Regions from separate parts of the Colwellia sp. BRX8-7 genome, predicted to be linked through region 1. Evidence: predicted binding sites of a transcription regulator. Region 1 holds the regulator's gene; the other holds the start of a gene.
What was found. The regulator FliA, encoded in region 1, starts transcription of late flagellar genes. The targets are predictions, from matches to a motif close to CTAAAGNTNNNNNNNNNNNNGCCGATA.
Positions count from the first base shown of each region.

Region 1 (8,504 bases):
AACTACCTGCATCATCAGTTGTTTTGGCTATTTCACTAAATTTTTTCGGGAGAAAATCAAGTGCTCCGGCTTCTAAGGCCTCGAGGGTCGCATTAGCACCTTGATGAGTGAGCGATGAAAACATTAATATTGATGTTGGCGCTTTTGCCATTATTTGTTTCACCGCTTCAATACCATTAAGTAATGGCATTTCTATATCCATAGTGATCACATCAGGCTTTAATGACACAGCCTTTTCAACAGCATCTTTACCATTTACAGCAACATCAATAACAGTAAGGTTCGGATCTTTATTTAAAATATCGGTAACTCGACGTCTAAAGAAACTCGAGTCATCAACAACCAACACCTTATAGGGCATTTATTATCTCATTTGTTATTATGAATGAAAAAGCCCTAATAAAATTTAATAGGGCTTTGTTATACGTTAAGAGCGTAATTTTTTATTAACAACAGATTTTTTTGCGTAAAACTTCAGCATATTAGGCACATCGATAATTAACGCTATACCACCATCACTGGTAATTGTTGCGCCGGCCATACCTGGTGTACCGTGTAATAGACGGTCGAGTGGCTTTATCACCACCTCTTCTTGACCAATTAGACTGTCGACCACAAAGCCAATTTGCTGATTGCCCAATTGAACAATAACCACATGACCTTTTTCTCTTGGCTTCTCAACAAAATCACGTACTAACCACTTATCTAAGTAGAAGAGTGGAATCGCCTTTTTACGAACAATAATGGTTAATTGTCCATCAACAACGTTGGTCGTGGTTAAATCAAGATGAAATATTTCATTAACACCAGCAAGTGGTAAAGCAAATGTTTGCTTACCGACAATAACCATTAATGTCGGTAAAATAGCTAACGTTAACGGTACTTTAATCTCTAAGATTGTACCTACGCCCATTTCAGAATCTATACTTACCGTACCGTTTAACTGGGTAATCTTAGTCTTGACTACATCCATGCCAACACCACGTCCTGAAACTTCTGAAATCTCAGTCTTGGTAGAGAACCCTGGAGCAAAAATTAAACTAAAGGCTTCTTTATCTGTCATTCTAGCAGCAGAGTCAGCGTCAAGAACACCACGAGTAATCGCAATTTCTTTGAGCTTTTCTGCATTCATGCCTGCACCATCATCTCTGATGGTTAATAATATATGGTCACCCTCTTGAGAAGCAGAAAGCACCACTACACCTTCTCTTGGTTTCCCCAATGCTTCGCGCTTATCAGGCATTTCTATACCGTGATCTACAGAGTTTCTCACTAAATGAACTAATGGATCAGCAAGTGCCTCAACAAGGTTTTTATCCAGATCGGTTTCTTCACCTTTGAGCACTAATTTAATTTCTTTGTCTAAACTGCGTGCTAAATCTCGAACAACTCGAGGAAATCGTCCAAAGACTTTCTTGATTGGCTGCATACGGGTTTTCATTACCGCACCTTGCAAATCAGTTGTTACCGCATCAAGGTTAGAAACAGCTTTCGTTAAATCTTCATCCTCTTTGGTTAAGCCCAAACTTGTTAAGCGATTTCTCACTAAGACAAGCTCACCAACCATATTCATAATTTGATCGAGACGTTTAGTGTCAACCCTGACAGTCGTTTCACCCTGCATTGCTTTAGCGGGTGCTTTTTCTGGCACTGGCGCTTTAGCGACAGGTTTAGCTGCAGGAGCCACAGGTGCTGGCTTCGCGGCTGATGTTTGAGCAACAGGTGCTGGTGTTGGTGCGCTAGGTGCTGCAGTAACAGATAATTTCGGCGCTTGACCTTGACCATGTAATTCGTCTAATAAAGCTTCAAAGTCATCGTCACTTATTTCATCTGATGAACTGCTATTCGATGAAGATGGTTTACTTGAATTATTAGCAGCGACTTCAGGCGAAAAAGCACCTTGACCGTGAAGTTCATCGAGTAAGGATTCAAATTCGTCATCTGAAATATCATTGCTGTCTGAAGACGTTGCTGTTGCTGCAGTTGCTGGCGTAGAAGCTGAGCCACCACCATGGAGTTCGTCGAGAAGTCGTTCAAATTCATCTTCTGACATTTCATCGCTAGAAGAACTTTCGCTTTCATGAGTAACTACTGCTTCAACAGCGACTGGCGCAGGCGCTTGCTCTTTGCCTTCTGGTTGGCTTAAACGATGCAATTCTGCAAGTAATTGGGCATCAGCTTTATCAAGTTTCTCGCCGTTTTGAACTTGTACAAACATTTCATTTACAACATCAAGCGCTTGTAAAATAACATCCATTAAGCTTGCACTTACACTACGTTGGTTGGTACGTAACAGATCGAAAATATTTTCCGCGCCATGACATACGTCAACTAAATTATGTAATGCTAAAAATCCGGCCCCACCTTTAACGGTGTGAAAACCTCTAAAAATAGCATTTAATAATTCGGCATTATCGGGGTCGTTTTCAAGTTCTACGAGTTGTTCCGAAAGCGTTTCAAGTATTTCTCCAGCTTCTATTAAAAAATCCTGAAGAATCTCTTCATCTTGCTCAAATGACATCCAGCAACTCCTATTAAAATCCTAAACTTGATAAAAGGTCATCAACATCATCTTGGTCAGCGACAACATCATCACGTTGTGCTGTATTAACGATCGGGCCTTCAACTAAGTTATCACCTACTTTAGGTTTACTTCGCTCTGCATTACTATCTGTCGTAATACCAAAAGCGGTTAGCATACCAATCAAGCTATCCTCTACTTCACGAACTAGATCAATAACTTTACGAATAACTTGTCCGGTTAAATCTTGAAAATCTTGTGCCATCAAAACATCAGTCATTAAATCATGCATACGCACTGATTCTCTATCTGTCGTTTTTAATAATAAATCTATATCAACACATAAACTTTTAAATTCGATTAAATCCAATTTGTTATGCATTAATTTTTGCCATAACGGATTAACAGCCTTTATTTGCTTTTGTATCGTATCCACAACGGGAAAAATAGATTCAACGGCATCCATGGTTTTATTAGCGGCTTCTTCCGTTCGCGTTATAACGTAGTTTAGACGTTCTTGAGCATCGGGGATATCTGCTGTCGCTAAATCATTTAACCTAGAATCTAATTGAAAATTATTTAATGAGTCATGTAGTTGACGAGTCAGCTTGCCTATCTCAGCAAACAACTCAGAATTAATTGGATTTTGAATTTCAGCAATTAATTCATCTGCCTTGTCTTGTTGACCACTTTCTAAATATTCGACCAGTAGCTTTGCTTCTTCCAAAGAAACATGCCCATTTGTATTCGCACTCATGCAAAAACCTCACGTTTAGATTAATTAATTAATTATCTATCTAATTAAGGAATTAACCTAAGCGTTGAAATATTTTATCTAACTTGGCGTTTAACGTCGCTGCGGTAAATGGTTTTACAATATAGCCATTAACACCCGCTTGAGCCGCCATCACGATTTGTTCTTTCTTTGCTTCAGCAGTAATCAGCAATACTGGGATATGTGATAACTTAGCATCGGCACGGATGGCTTTGAGCAAATCAATACCTTGCATACCTGGCATATTCCAATCAGTTACAACAAAGTCAAAAGAGCCTTCTTTTAACATCGGTAAAGCAGTGCTACCGTCATCTGCTTCTGAAATGTTAGTGAAACCTAAATCTCGTAACAAGTTTTTGACGATACGTCTCATTGTTGAAAAATCATCAACAACAAGAACTTTCATATTTTTATCCAAGGCACCCTCCGGTGAGAACATTTTAAAATTGTGATTATATTTATATTCTACTCAACTTTGCCAAGATTGCATACGTCCTTTTAACCTATGCATCGCTTGACTGTGAATTTGGCTAACACGCGACTCACTTACATCAAGCACTTGACCAATTTCTCGAAGATTTAATTCTTCGTCGTAATATAGTGACAGTACTAGAGCTTCGCGTTCGGGTAAAGTGGAAATGCATGCTGTTAACGATTTTTTAAAAACTATTTTTTCAAAATTATCATAGGGATCGTTATTATTCACATCTTCCATATTCGATATAGCATCTGCCCCCGTACTTAAGTCTTCAATACCAATTATTTTACCGGTACTTACTTCACTTAGAATATGATGGTAGTCATTTAACGAAATATCAAGTTTTTCAGCAACTTCAATATCAGTTACATCACGACCTAAACTTGCTTCAAGCAATTTTATCGCTTCACTGACCATGCGGCTATTTTTATGAACAGAGCGGGGAGTCCAGTCACCACGGCGTATTTCATCAAGCATAGCACCACGGATACGGATACCAGCAAAGGTTTCAAAACTTGCACCTTTGCCGTGATCAAAATTATTAGACGCTTCAAGCAGGCCTATCATGCCTGACTGAATAAGGTCATCAACCTGTACGCTCGCAGGCAACCTTGCTAATAGGTGATAAGCGATTCTTTTCACTAAAACTGTATGCTGCGAAATTATAGCAGATTTATCAGTTTGAATACTGTAAGCATTTGGTTTTACCACTATCGCTCACTCGCTAAATTATAGGAAAGATAAAGAACTTTCAACAACGTACTCATACCTGATTACTATTGTTATTAATGTTCTAACAATTGCTCAATAAAAAACTCTAAATGACCTGATGCTTGTTTAGGCACCGGCCATTTAATTAAATTACCTGCTAAAGATTTAAAAGCAACCGCTGCAGGCGATTGTGGATAAGCTTCAACAATTACTTTTTGTTTTCTAACGGAATTTCTTATATTTTCGTCAAATGGAATGACTGCTACTAGTTCAAGTGCAACATCTAAAAATCGATCGGTAACTTTAGAAAGCTTACCAAAGAGTTGCTGTCCTTCTCTTGGCGTTCTCACCATGTTAGCAACAACTTTAAATTTAAATACGCCATGATCTCGACTTAATAATTTCATTAAGGCGTAGCAATCAGTAATAGAGGTTGGTTCATCACAGACCACTAACATCACATCTTGTGAGGCACGGCAAAAGCTTAGTACCATGTCGGAAATACCGGCTGCAGTGTCAACAATAAGTACATCAAACTTTGTGTTCATATCACTAAAAGCGCGAATTAAACCCGCATGTTCAGCAGGCGTTAAATCGACCATAGATTGTGAACCAGACGTAGCAGGAATGATATTAATACCAGCGGGACCTTCAATAATTATATCGTCTAATTCACATTCGCCAGAAAGCACATGTGATAAGTTACGTTTTACCCGCAAACCTAGCATAACATCGACATTAGCCAAGCCTAAATCGGCATCTAAAACTAAAACTCGTTGTCCTAATTGTCCAAGTGCAATAGCGGTATTAAGCGAAACGTTAGTTTTACCTACTCCGCCTTTACCTCCAGATACAGCAATGACTTTTACCGGTGCTGAATTTTGCATTTTTCTTAAGCCACTTGCTTGATCATTCATTTATCGTATTTCTCTACTTTCTTACGAATAGCTATCAATTTAATTTAGTATAACCCTATAATCATTTAATCTGCATATTTTTATAGCTTCAAAATTCACATATTTAGAACAAGTTATGGAAATACAGCTGTATTAGCACTCATCGGTGCTGTTCGCCAATTTATTGGATTATTAATTTGATTTTTCGCGCTCATTTTATCTGCTAGCGTAACGAGTTTTTCAGCATTTGCAACTTTAATATCTTCAGGAACTCTTTGTCCATCCGTTAAGTAGCCTATCGCTAAACCGTTTTGAATCGAAGTGGAAATTATTTCTCCTATGCTAAGGCTTTCATCAAGTTTAGTATAAATACAGCCAGCTAAAGGTACTTTTTTAAAGCGATCAACATTTTCTTGCATAACTCGTTGCTGAGTATTAGCAGCTAACACTAAATAGTTGCGAATTCTGACCCTTGCATTAGAAACTAAAGTAGTTAGGTGTTTAGCTAAACGCATATCACGTTGCCCCATACCTGCAGTATCAATAAGTATCAGTTTCTTTTTGGAGAACTGTTGCAACAATGTATCTAAGGTTTTTGCATCACCAGCAAGCTTTACATCACAACCAATAATTCGGCCGTAAGTGGCTAATTGTTCAAATCCAGCAATACGGTAGTTATCTGTTGAGATCATCACCACTTGGTCTGCGCCATGAATCTGAGCAAACCGCGCCGCGAGTTTAGCTACGGTAGTTGTTTTACCTACGCCGGTAGGTCCCACTAATGAAACCACGCCACCACGATGAATAATGTCATTATTAGTGGTATTAATTTGTTGGCTGATAAATTTCTTCGCTAATAACCAAGTATCTTGGTCATTTTTTTGTGCTGGAATATAACCTGCAATTTGATCTGAAACTTGTTCGCTCATACCCAAAGACATTAGTCGATTAACCAACATCGCACGAGCGGGATCTTTTTGCGCCATATCCTGCCACATTAACCCCGAAATTTGATGTTCTAGTAATTCACGAATAGAAGACATTTCGTGTTTCATTTTCTCTAAGTCGGCGTTATTTACATTTTGTGGCGGTAAGCCATCGCTTACTAAAGACTGTGCTTGGTTCATCACCGGCTGTTGATATGAGTCGCTTGATTGTTCATCACCTTGTTCTTGGCTATTTTGCTCTAAACGGTCGGTGAAGCTTTTAAATTGCTGCTCAATATTGCTTGACGGTGTTGGCGTTGAAACTTGCGCTGAGTTATTTGGATTATTTAGCTTAGCGGCTGCCTGGACGATTTTATCATGCTGAGCTTGATTAATACCTTGACCAATATTTGCAGGTGCTTGCTGAACTTGACGACTTAATAAAGCCGCTAAACTGTCTGAGGGTAAGCGGGTATCTTCTGCTGCCGAGTTGTGCGAAACACTAGGACTGGTCAAAGGATTATTTTGTCTAATATTGACCACATCATTGTCAATCGAACGGTCAAAACTGTTTGTTGCTTGCGCTGTTGAGTTGTTTTCAGGAGAATTTTGCATTACGGGTTGTGCTGCCTTAATTTCTACGTTGTTGTCAACCGCAGCCATTAGTTCAACGCCTTCAGGTACGCGTTTATTTGACATAATCACAGCGTCAGCACCTAGCTCGTCTTTGATTTGTGTCAGCGCACTTCTCATATCTTTTGCTACAAAACGTTTAATTTTCAAAACTAACCCCTTATCAACTGCAATCGCTGTTAATGACTTATTCATTTAACCGCAAATATTTTCTGCTGCTCATTACTGATATCGTAATTATTGACCTATGGCGCTTACTATTTTTATCTGCTTATCATCAGGAATTTCTTGGTATGAAATCACCCGCAAGCCTGGAATAGTATATTTAACAAATTTAGCCAGTACCGCTCTTAAAATCCCTGAGGTTAACAATATTGGCGTATCACCCGCCATTTCTTGTTGTTGAGCACCATCAGCTAATGATTTCTGTAACCGTTCTGCTAAACCTGGTTCAATGCCAGCACCATCGTCGCCAGCCATTTGCATAGACTGGTGCAACATCTGTTCCAACTCTGGCGCCAAAGTTATGACAGGTACCTCAGTCACGGGTCCCACTAACTCTTGAACAATGAATTTACGCAAGGTAATACGAACAGCGGCGGTTAAAATTTCAGGGTCTTGGGACTTAGGACCATATTCAACTAACGTTTGAATAATACTGCGCATATCACGAACAGCAACACCTTCATTCATTAGGTTTTGTAGTACTTTAACCAAAGTACCCAGTGATAAAACATCAGGGATGAACCCTTCAATTAATTTAGGATAATTTTTGCCTAGCATATCAAGAAGGTTTTGTACTTCTTCATGACCAAGTAACTGTGCCGCGTTATTTGTTAGTATTTGACTTAAATGAGTGGCAAGGACAGTTGATGCGTCAACCACGGTATAGCCTAAAGACTGAGCATGTTCGCGTTGTGCTGGTTTTATCCATACCGCTTCTAGTCCAAAAGCAGGATCGATTGTTGCCACGCCGTCAAGTTTGCCAAACACTTGCCCTGGATTTATCGCTAATTCATGATCGTGTCTAATTTCAGCTTCACCGATAGTCACGCCCATTAATGATATTTGATAAACATTAGGGTCTAAATCAAGATTATCGCGAATATGTACCGCTGGCACTAGAAAGCCAAATTCTTGGGAAAGTTTTTTACGAACACCTTTAATACGGTTAAGGAGTTCCCCACCTTGAGATTTATCTACTAGAGGTATTAGGCGATAACCAATTTCTAAGCCGATAATGTCAACATGGTTAACATCGTCCCAACCTAAGTCTTTTACTTCTGCTTCTTGTTGCTGGGTTTCAACCTGTTCAGCATCTGACTTATCCGCTAATTGTTTTTCTTTGGCAATTTTATACTTTCCACTTAAAAAGGCGGTTCCAGCGATCATGAAAGCAAAGAATAAAAACGCAAAGTGTGGCATGCCCGGAATAACCCCCATGACAAACATAACGGCGGCAGCAATATACAAAGAACGTTCTTGACCTAATTGGCTGCTGACTTGCTCGCCCATGTCTTGAGAGGTGTTTTGTCGTGTAACAACAATCGCCGTACCTACCGAT
Region 1 covers NZ_JACGVP010000001.1:165,568-174,071, forward strand. The annotation lists gene H4J57_RS00705 (chemotaxis response regulator protein-glutamate methylesterase) at 1-361, opposite strand, end outside; gene H4J57_RS00710 (chemotaxis protein CheA) at 428-2,521, opposite strand; gene H4J57_RS00715 (protein phosphatase CheZ) at 2,535-3,278, opposite strand; gene cheY (chemotaxis response regulator CheY) at 3,331-3,714, opposite strand; gene H4J57_RS00725 (RNA polymerase sigma factor FliA) at 3,766-4,485, opposite strand; gene H4J57_RS00730 (MinD/ParA family protein) at 4,560-5,402, opposite strand; gene flhF (flagellar biosynthesis protein FlhF) at 5,516-7,090, opposite strand; gene flhA (flagellar biosynthesis protein FlhA) at 7,178-8,504, opposite strand, start outside.

Region 2 (8,504 bases), on a different contig from region 1:
CTTACATTTTATCAACTGTTATTGGCAGCTCACCAGAAATTACTGCGATATTAGTTTTAGTAAGTACTTTTATTGCGCCACTTATAGGTTCATCAACTGCTGCAGAAAGTGCTGATGAAGAAATAAAAACGTTATATGTAGGGAATCTACCTTACCGAGCAAATGAATCATCGATCAGAGAGTTATTCTCTGAACATGGTCAAGTTCATTCTGTTCGTTTAATGAAAGATAAACATACTGGAAAGCGTCGTGGTTTTGGTTTTGTTGAAATGTCAGCTGATGCGGCTGATGCGGCTGTTTCATCGCTTAATGATACTGAATTTCAGCAGCGTACTTTGAAAGTCCGTGAAGCTAAGGAACGTCCAGAAAAAAATCTTGAAGAAGAATAACCGTTCTTCTTGGTAAGTTATCCTAAATAAACCCACGTTAGCGTGGGTTTATTTTATCTATTAAAGCTTAATGTTGTCAGACTTAACCGTATCTATTACTTTATCGAACTTTTCTTTAGCGACTTTATCGTCACCAAACTCAGCTTTAAAGACTGCATCAAGTAACTGACCAAAAGCATCATCATTCTTAGAAAATATTTTATCTGCTTGTTCTTGTAGTTGGTTAAACTGATCTAAGAAGTCAATTAAAGGCCTCAGGTCTTTTCCGACACTAGGCGCTAATTTATCATCCAACTCTGCCACTGCTGTATACGCTTGGCTAACATAACTGGTTTTTGTTTGTTGCAAGTCCATACTAAAACTAGTTATCTGTTTATTATCGAAGCCAAGTTCAACTGCTTTTTCAAAAGCTTTATTAACATCGCCATTAAAGAAATCTTTTTGTAATGAATTTACGTCTTTAATTAATGCTTCGATTGCTGCTTTTTCATCATCATCAAGTTCACCCTCTACGCTATAAGAAAAGTTGATTTCATGATACTGACTACTGGTACTACTATAATTTATCGATCCCCCTTGGCTACTCTCTTGATACTGGTAAGCTTCTTTACTGGCATATTCTTGTAATTCGCTAAATGATATTGAAACTACATCACCGTCAGTAGTAGTAATACTCAGCTCGCTACTTTTTGAATTGCTTGTGTATAATTCGCTATCAATTGCTGTAGAACTGATAATTGGCGTTAACTCTGATACCTTCTCATTTGATTTATTGGCTGAAGGAAACATTTGTTCATGGAGGTCATCAATTCCCTTGTTAATAAGCGTACGACTTTTTTCTATACCTTGGTTTAAGTCATCGTCAAGCATGGCGAGATCTTTTAAATCGCCTTTTGCTTGATCAATACCTAAATTCGCCCCAGCACGCCCCTGCTCAAACATCTCTTTCAACTTGTCCTCACTCGCTCCATTTGCTTGGGCAGCTAAGATACTCGCGCTAACAAAGTCCATAACATTACGAGCCACTGCTTCGAAATCAAAAAGGCTAGTTGATGGCTCGCTTTCAGTTAACGCTGTTTTACTGATATCACTCATCACTACATTAGTTGCTTGTGGTGCATCGGTAATCTTTTGAAAATTTGCTGAAATCTGACTAGAAATTGATTGAGATATAATTTTCATCGTAATGGCAGCACGATGGTTTAATGCCAGTGTATTAACTGACTCTGCTGGCATTTCTCGTTTAACGACTTCATTATTTGCTGGTTCACTTTTACGACTTTGCCCTAAATAATTCGGCAACCTTGTCTGATTATCAATTTTATTCATTGTTACTCTCCAGTATCTAATTAAATTTTAATTAAACACAATCAAAGATCTAAAGATCCTTAAATTTAATATGGCTATTATATCGGCATTTTTTCGTAAAACTTTAGCAAGAAGTCAATCTCTTGTAAGAAAATTATAGACAAATGACTAGACAAAGTAATCACAATCGCTAAACTCAGCGCCTCTTTAATACTCACTAGAGTTGGGTATAATATTGTTTAATTCTTTCTACGTTTAAGGCTTATATATGTTTAGTCACATTGCACCACAATTTTATGATAAACAACTTGATAACAAACAGGATGATATCGCTAAATTGTTTAGTGATTTTGACTTACCAAATTTTGATGTTTTTCGATCAGAGCCTTTAAACTATAGATTACGAGCAGAATTTAGAGTTTGGCATGACAATGATGACTTATTTTATATTATGTTTAATAGTGAAACGAAAGAAAAGTATCGCGTCGACACTTTTCCGGTTGCCAGTAAACTCATTAATCAAGCTATGAAAGCCTTGCTTGACGAAATTAAAGATAAACCGTCACTTCGTCATCGATTATTTCAAGTCGATTTTTTATCAACGCTCAGTGGCGAGCTTTTAATAAGCTTGTTGTATCACAGACAATTAGATGAAGAATGGCTAACTGAAGCGGCAACACTAAAATCAACCCTTTCAGCAATAGCCCCTGTTGATATTATTGGCCGTGCTAAAAAACAAAAATTTATCCTTGATAAAGATTATGTCACTGAGAAGTTAACTGTTGGCGATAAAACTTATATCTACGAGCAAGTAGAAAATAGTTTTACACAGCCTAATGGGCACGTTAATGAGCAAATGCTACTTTGGGCAAAGCAAGGCACACAAAATATCGGTGGTGACTTAATCGAACTCTATTGTGGTAATGGTAACTTTAGTATCGCACTCGCTGAAAACTTTGATCGGGTTTTAGGTACTGAAATATCGAAAACATCAGTAAAATCAGCACAAAATAATATCACCGCAAACCAGTTAACCAATGTTGATATAATAAGAATGTCTAGTGAAGATTTTAGTCAAGCGATGAACGGTGAGCGAGTATTTCGTCGTCTAGAAGGTTTCGATCTTAAAAGCTATAATTACGATACAGTATTAGTTGATCCACCAAGAGCTGGCCTTGACCCTGACAGCGTTGAGTTAGTCAGCCGATTTGAACGTATTGTTTATATCTCATGTAATCCTGAGACATTAAAAGAAAACTTAGTTGAACTAATAAAGACACACAATATTGAAAAATTTGCGTTATTTGATCAGTTTCCATATACCCACCATGTTGAAACAGGTGTGATACTTTCACGTAAAAAGTAACGTTTTTACTTTTTTACTCCCCTATTGCTAAATTCAGCAGCTCCCCGTGCTATAAAGCGCAGCTGCTGAATGGTACGCATTGAAATTTGTTGACGATCCTCTTTATCAACATCTAATGCATCAGAGCCAGCACTAAATACGATAGTCACCGCTGCATCGGCTTGTAAAAAAGCCACATCCGCATTCAATTTATTTGCTTGCTGTAAATAATCACATAGTTCTAAGGTGAAATAACGCACTTCTCGATTTACCGCCGCTCGAAAAGCAGCTGACGTTCCAGAACGCTCTCGTAATAATAAGCGAAATATATTACCGTTACTTTCAATAAACTCCATAAAGGTAACGACAGATATTTGAATGACAGAACCACCTTTTTCAATTCGTTGGCGAGCTTGTCGCATTAATTGACGCAAAGTTAAACCCGCTTCATCGACCAGCGTCAAACCTAGTTCGTTCATATCAGAAAAATGTCGATAAAATGATGTTGGTGCTAAGCCAGCCTCTTTAGCGACTTCCCGTAAGCTCAAACTCGAAAAGCTACGTTCACTACTTAACTGCCCAAGAGCAGCATCAATTATTTGTCGACGTGTTTTTTCTTTTTGCTGTGCCCGAATCCCGCTCATTACTTAATTAACCTATACTTTAGCCTGTTTATATCATACTGAATTTTCATCTATTTACTAGAAACTTGATCACTAACATCTACATTTAAATCCAGTATTATTGATTGAAGATAAAAAGTTTAATAAAAATTACCTTGACTGAAAAGTGATCAAAGTTAAAATAGAGTACACGTGTACACTGAAATTGTTTACTTAGTGTTCGTTTTTTTACTGATGGAATTCTTATTACATGAATAAACCTAAAATCGTTTGGCTAAATTTTAGTGTGTTTTTAATTACCTTTTTAGTTGCCGCAATTGGCGTCCCGTATCGAGCAATAACACACGGTTTTGATACCACTGAACTTGTAGTAGCACTATGCTGCTTTATCTATTGTGGTATGTCTATTACTGCTGGCTATCACCGATTATGGTCGCACAAAACCTATCAAGCACATGCTTCGCTGCGTTTCATTTTTGCACTAGGTGGTGCATTTGCCTTACAAAATAGTATATTACATTGGGCTTCTGATCATAGAGTTCATCACAAGCATGTCGATAATAATGACAAAGACCCCTATTCAGCTAAAAAAGGCTTTTGGTATTCACATATCGGTTGGATGCTTCGTGAGTATCAAGCGCATCGATATGCTAATTACGACAATACCCGTGATTTACAAAAAGACGCTATTGTAATGTGGCAGCACAGAAATTATTTGTTGCTGACAATATTAATGAACTTTGGTGTACCTATTTTATTTGGTTTATGGCACGGCGATATTATTAGTAGTTTACTTTTAGTCGGTTTCTTGCGTTTAGTGTTAAGCCATCACACTACTTTTTTCATTAATTCTTTGGCACATATCTGGGGTAAACAAACTTACACAGAAAGAAATACTGCACGAGATAATGGCTTTCTTGCTTTTTTAACTTTTGGTGAGGGCTATCATAACTATCATCATATTTTTGAAAATGATTATCGTAACGGCATTCGTTGGTGGCAGTTTGATCCAACTAAATGGTTGATTAAGGGTTGTGAGTTTTTGAAGCTTACCTCAAAACTACGGACTTATCCGGATGACAAAATTGAAAAAGCGCGCTTAGCTATGGTATTTAAACGTAGCCAGAAGAAGTTACTCTCTCATCCAAATGCGGAGCAAATGCGAGAAAAACTACAGCAAGAATATGATTTACTCATTAGTAGAATTAATGACTACTATGATGTGCGTAAAAAATTACTTGCCAGTAGGCGCGATAAATTAATCGCCGACGTTGAGAGCTCTGAATTAGCAGCGCAATACCAAGAATTTAAGCAGCACTTGGCAGACCAGCAACAACATTTTCAACGCTTATTAACCCAACTGGCATAAACCCTCTAGATTAATAAGCTTTTACATGGTCAGATGTCTAAATTCCTGCTAAAATTTTTTTATCTTAGTAGGAATTTAAGGCAAGATTTTGGCAACTCAAAATAAAGCTAAAACGAAGAAGAAAACAAATAACGATTACGATTACGATGCAATAATTATAGGTACCGGACCAGGTGGCGAAGGTACGGCTATGGAGCTATCTAAAAAAGAAAAACGTGTTGCTATTGTTGAGCGATATAAAGACGTTGGCGGTGGTTGTACGCATTGGGGAACTATTCCTTCAAAAGCTTTACGTCAAAGTGTTAGCCGACTCATTGAGTATAACGCGAGCCCACTTTTTAGAGGCCATGAAAAAGCAAAACATTTAACGTTCCCAGCTATTCTTAAACATGCCTCTTCGGTTATTCGTAAACAAGTGCAGCTACGCAGTGGCTTTTATGATCGTAACCGCGTTGAACTGATTTCGGGTGAAGCGTCTTTTATTGATGCCCATACGCTTAGAATAGTGAATAACGAGGGCGCCATTGAACAAATTACGGCAAAGCAAATTGTTATTGCTACTGGTTCACATCCCTACCGACCTAAAGATATTGATTTTAACCATCCGCGAGTCTATGACTCAGATACCATCTTATCACTTAAGCATGATCCCCGTTCTATCATTATTTATGGTGCTGGTGTTATTGGTTCCGAATACGCCTCTATATTTAGAGGTTTAGGTGTAAAGGTAGATTTAATTAATACCCGAGATAGACTGCTTTCTTTTTTAGATGCAGAAATGTCTGATTCACTCAGCTACCACTTATGGAATAATGGTGTAGTGATCCGTCATGGCGAAGCGATTGCACGAGTTGAAGCATCCGACGACTCTGTGGTTGTTCATTTAGAATCAGGTAAAAAAATGCGCGCCGACTGTTTACTCTTTGCTAATGGGCGAACAGGTAATACAGCCGACTTAAAAGTTGAAAATGCAGGATTATCAGCAGATGGACGTGGGCAACTAAAAGTCAACGATCAATATCAAACCAGTGTCGACAATATATATGCGGTAGGTGATGTCATTGGTTACCCAAGCTTAGCCAGTGCCGCTTATGATCAAGGCCGGTTAGCAGCTTCAGCGATGATAGATCACCAAAGTACAGCAAAACTTATTGCTGATATTCCTACAGGTATCTACACGATTCCAGAAATAAGCTCTGTTGGTAAAACAGAACAAGAACTGACCGCGGCAAAAATTCCGTATGAGGTTGGTCGTGCCCAGTTCAAACATTTAGCAAGAGCACAAATATCAAATAGTTTAGTCGGTTCCCTGAAGATACTTTTTCACAGCGAAACTAAAGAAATTTTAGGTATTCATTGTTTTGGTGAAAATGCGGCTGAAATCATTCATATTGGTCAAGCAATTATGCAACAAACCAATGGCGGTAATACCATTGAATACTTTGTTAATACCACGTTTAATTATCCAACGATGGCTGAGGCATTTCGTGTTGCTGCATTGAATGGTTTGAATCGTTTATTTTAACAGTGAATAAGCATGAATCGAAAAAGGTATGTTATGAATAAATTAATTTTACTGTTAATTTTTTTTATCAACATACCTTTTTTAATCGTTAATGCGACTGAAAACGCTTATGTACAAAAGGAAAGTAAAAGCTACAGCCTTTATTTAATTCGTCATGCTGAAAACAAAACTGAACAAGAAGATTCTGGATTAACACAATGCGGTACATATAGAGCAAAAGAACTTGCTCGTATTCTAGAGAATGCAGAAATAGAAAATATATACAGTACGCGCTATCAACGGACTATGGCAACGGCTACACCGCTAGCACAACAGCAACAACTTGCGATCAAAAATTATGCGCCCAATAAATTAGAGCAACTCGCCTGGCAATTGATCAAAGAACAAGAGAACACCGTAGTGTTTGGACACAGTAACACCACGGCACAATTGGCAGAATTACTAAGCCAAAGCTCAGTATCACCAATGACAGAACAAGAATATCGTGGTATCTATCAAATCATCATTTCAGGTGAAAATCGACACCTAACATTACTAATGCAACCTTCGCTCTGCAAGTAACACCGCTACATACCTTAATACAATTGGCAGAATGACTAAGCCAAAGCTTTGTATCAGTAATGACAGAACAAGAATATCGTGGTATCTATCAAATCATCATTTCAGGTAAAAATCGTCACCTAACATTAGTCATCTAACATTAGTCATCTAACATTATGGATGCAACCTTCGCTCTGTAAGTAACACCGCTACATACCTTAATACAATTGGCAGAATGACTAAGCCAAAGCTTTGTATCACTAATGACAGAACAAGAATATCGTGGTATCTGTCAAATCATCATTTCAGGTAAAAATCGTCATCTAACATTAGTCATCTAACATTAGTCATCTAACATTATTGATGCAACCTTCGCTCTGTAAGTAAAACTACTGCAGGTTCTTATTTTCAGGCGCTTTATTCGCTGCAGTAATTAATTCAATATCGGTAATTGAAAAAGGAGTTCCCCATTGCTGAATAGTCATAATACCCGTGATAGCTTTGCCTGTTACTTTGATAACAGCGCCATCTTTTTGGAATTCTTTTTCTAAATTCAGCGGTAACCAATGCTTACCTTCTTTAGAAACTAATCCAAAAAAGCCCCCTTCTAAATTCATATATTTAATTGTTGCGGTAAATGATATTTGCTCAGGTTCCGCTTTAGCAGACAAACTTTTTTTAGGCATTATTGATACCTCTGCGGCTGAAATAGCTTCGGTATTGGCTGTATCTCTGCTAGTCACTTCCTCAGCGGCTTGCTGACATGAGAATAAAAAGCTACAAGTGAAGACTAAACCGACTATTTTTTTAAACATATGACACACTCATTTGATGATTAATTTTAAGAAAAGTAAACAAAAAAGCAAACCCTAAAGTTTGCCTTAAAGTAAGCGACCAAGAGCTTAATCGTTTACTGATTAGCCTCTTTTTTAAGCGTCTTAATTTCTTCGCCAATTTTTTGTTTATTACCACAAATTGCTGGTTGTTTGTCATCACGATAGTAGCGAATGTCGATGCAGTCAACTTGATAACGACGTTCTAACTCAGTTCGTTTTATAGGTTTACCTTTGGCGTCTGCTATTTGGCGTTGCAGTGACTGGCACATTTGAATCTGTTCACTCGCGATGGTTATATCTTCGCAAGCATTTTCAGTTGTCGAACAACCCGTTATTGTCATGAGAGTAAGTGTTGAAAAAAGATAAATATATTTCATTATAATGAGTTCGCTTCATTTATTAATATTAGCATTAACACCATTATAGCCAGCTATTATTATTAACGATAGCTTTTCTTGACCAGGCTAGCAGAGAGATATTGGTTAATAAATTTAATGAATCGCATAAAAAAGCCATTACAAAAGTAATGGCTTTGATAAAAATACTACCGATTAATTAACCGATAAATC
Region 2 covers NZ_JACGVP010000004.1:274,912-283,415, reverse strand. The annotation lists gene H4J57_RS06070 (RNA-binding protein) at 1-389, shown strand, start outside; gene H4J57_RS06065 (DUF5610 domain-containing protein) at 450-1,718, opposite strand; gene trmA (tRNA (uridine(54)-C5)-methyltransferase TrmA) at 1,966-3,063, shown strand; gene fabR (HTH-type transcriptional repressor FabR) at 3,069-3,686, opposite strand; gene H4J57_RS06050 (fatty acid desaturase) at 3,916-5,034, shown strand; gene sthA (Si-specific NAD(P)(+) transhydrogenase) at 5,123-6,559, shown strand; gene H4J57_RS06040 (histidine phosphatase family protein) at 6,593-7,120, shown strand; gene H4J57_RS06035 (hypothetical protein) at 7,489-7,914, opposite strand; gene H4J57_RS06030 (hypothetical protein) at 8,010-8,312, opposite strand; gene H4J57_RS06025 (efflux RND transporter permease subunit) at 8,487-8,504, opposite strand, start outside.
Region 2: H4J57_RS06065 (DUF5610 domain-containing protein) is a predicted target of FliA. The motif match lies at 1,799-1,825, and genes of this name have one in related genera.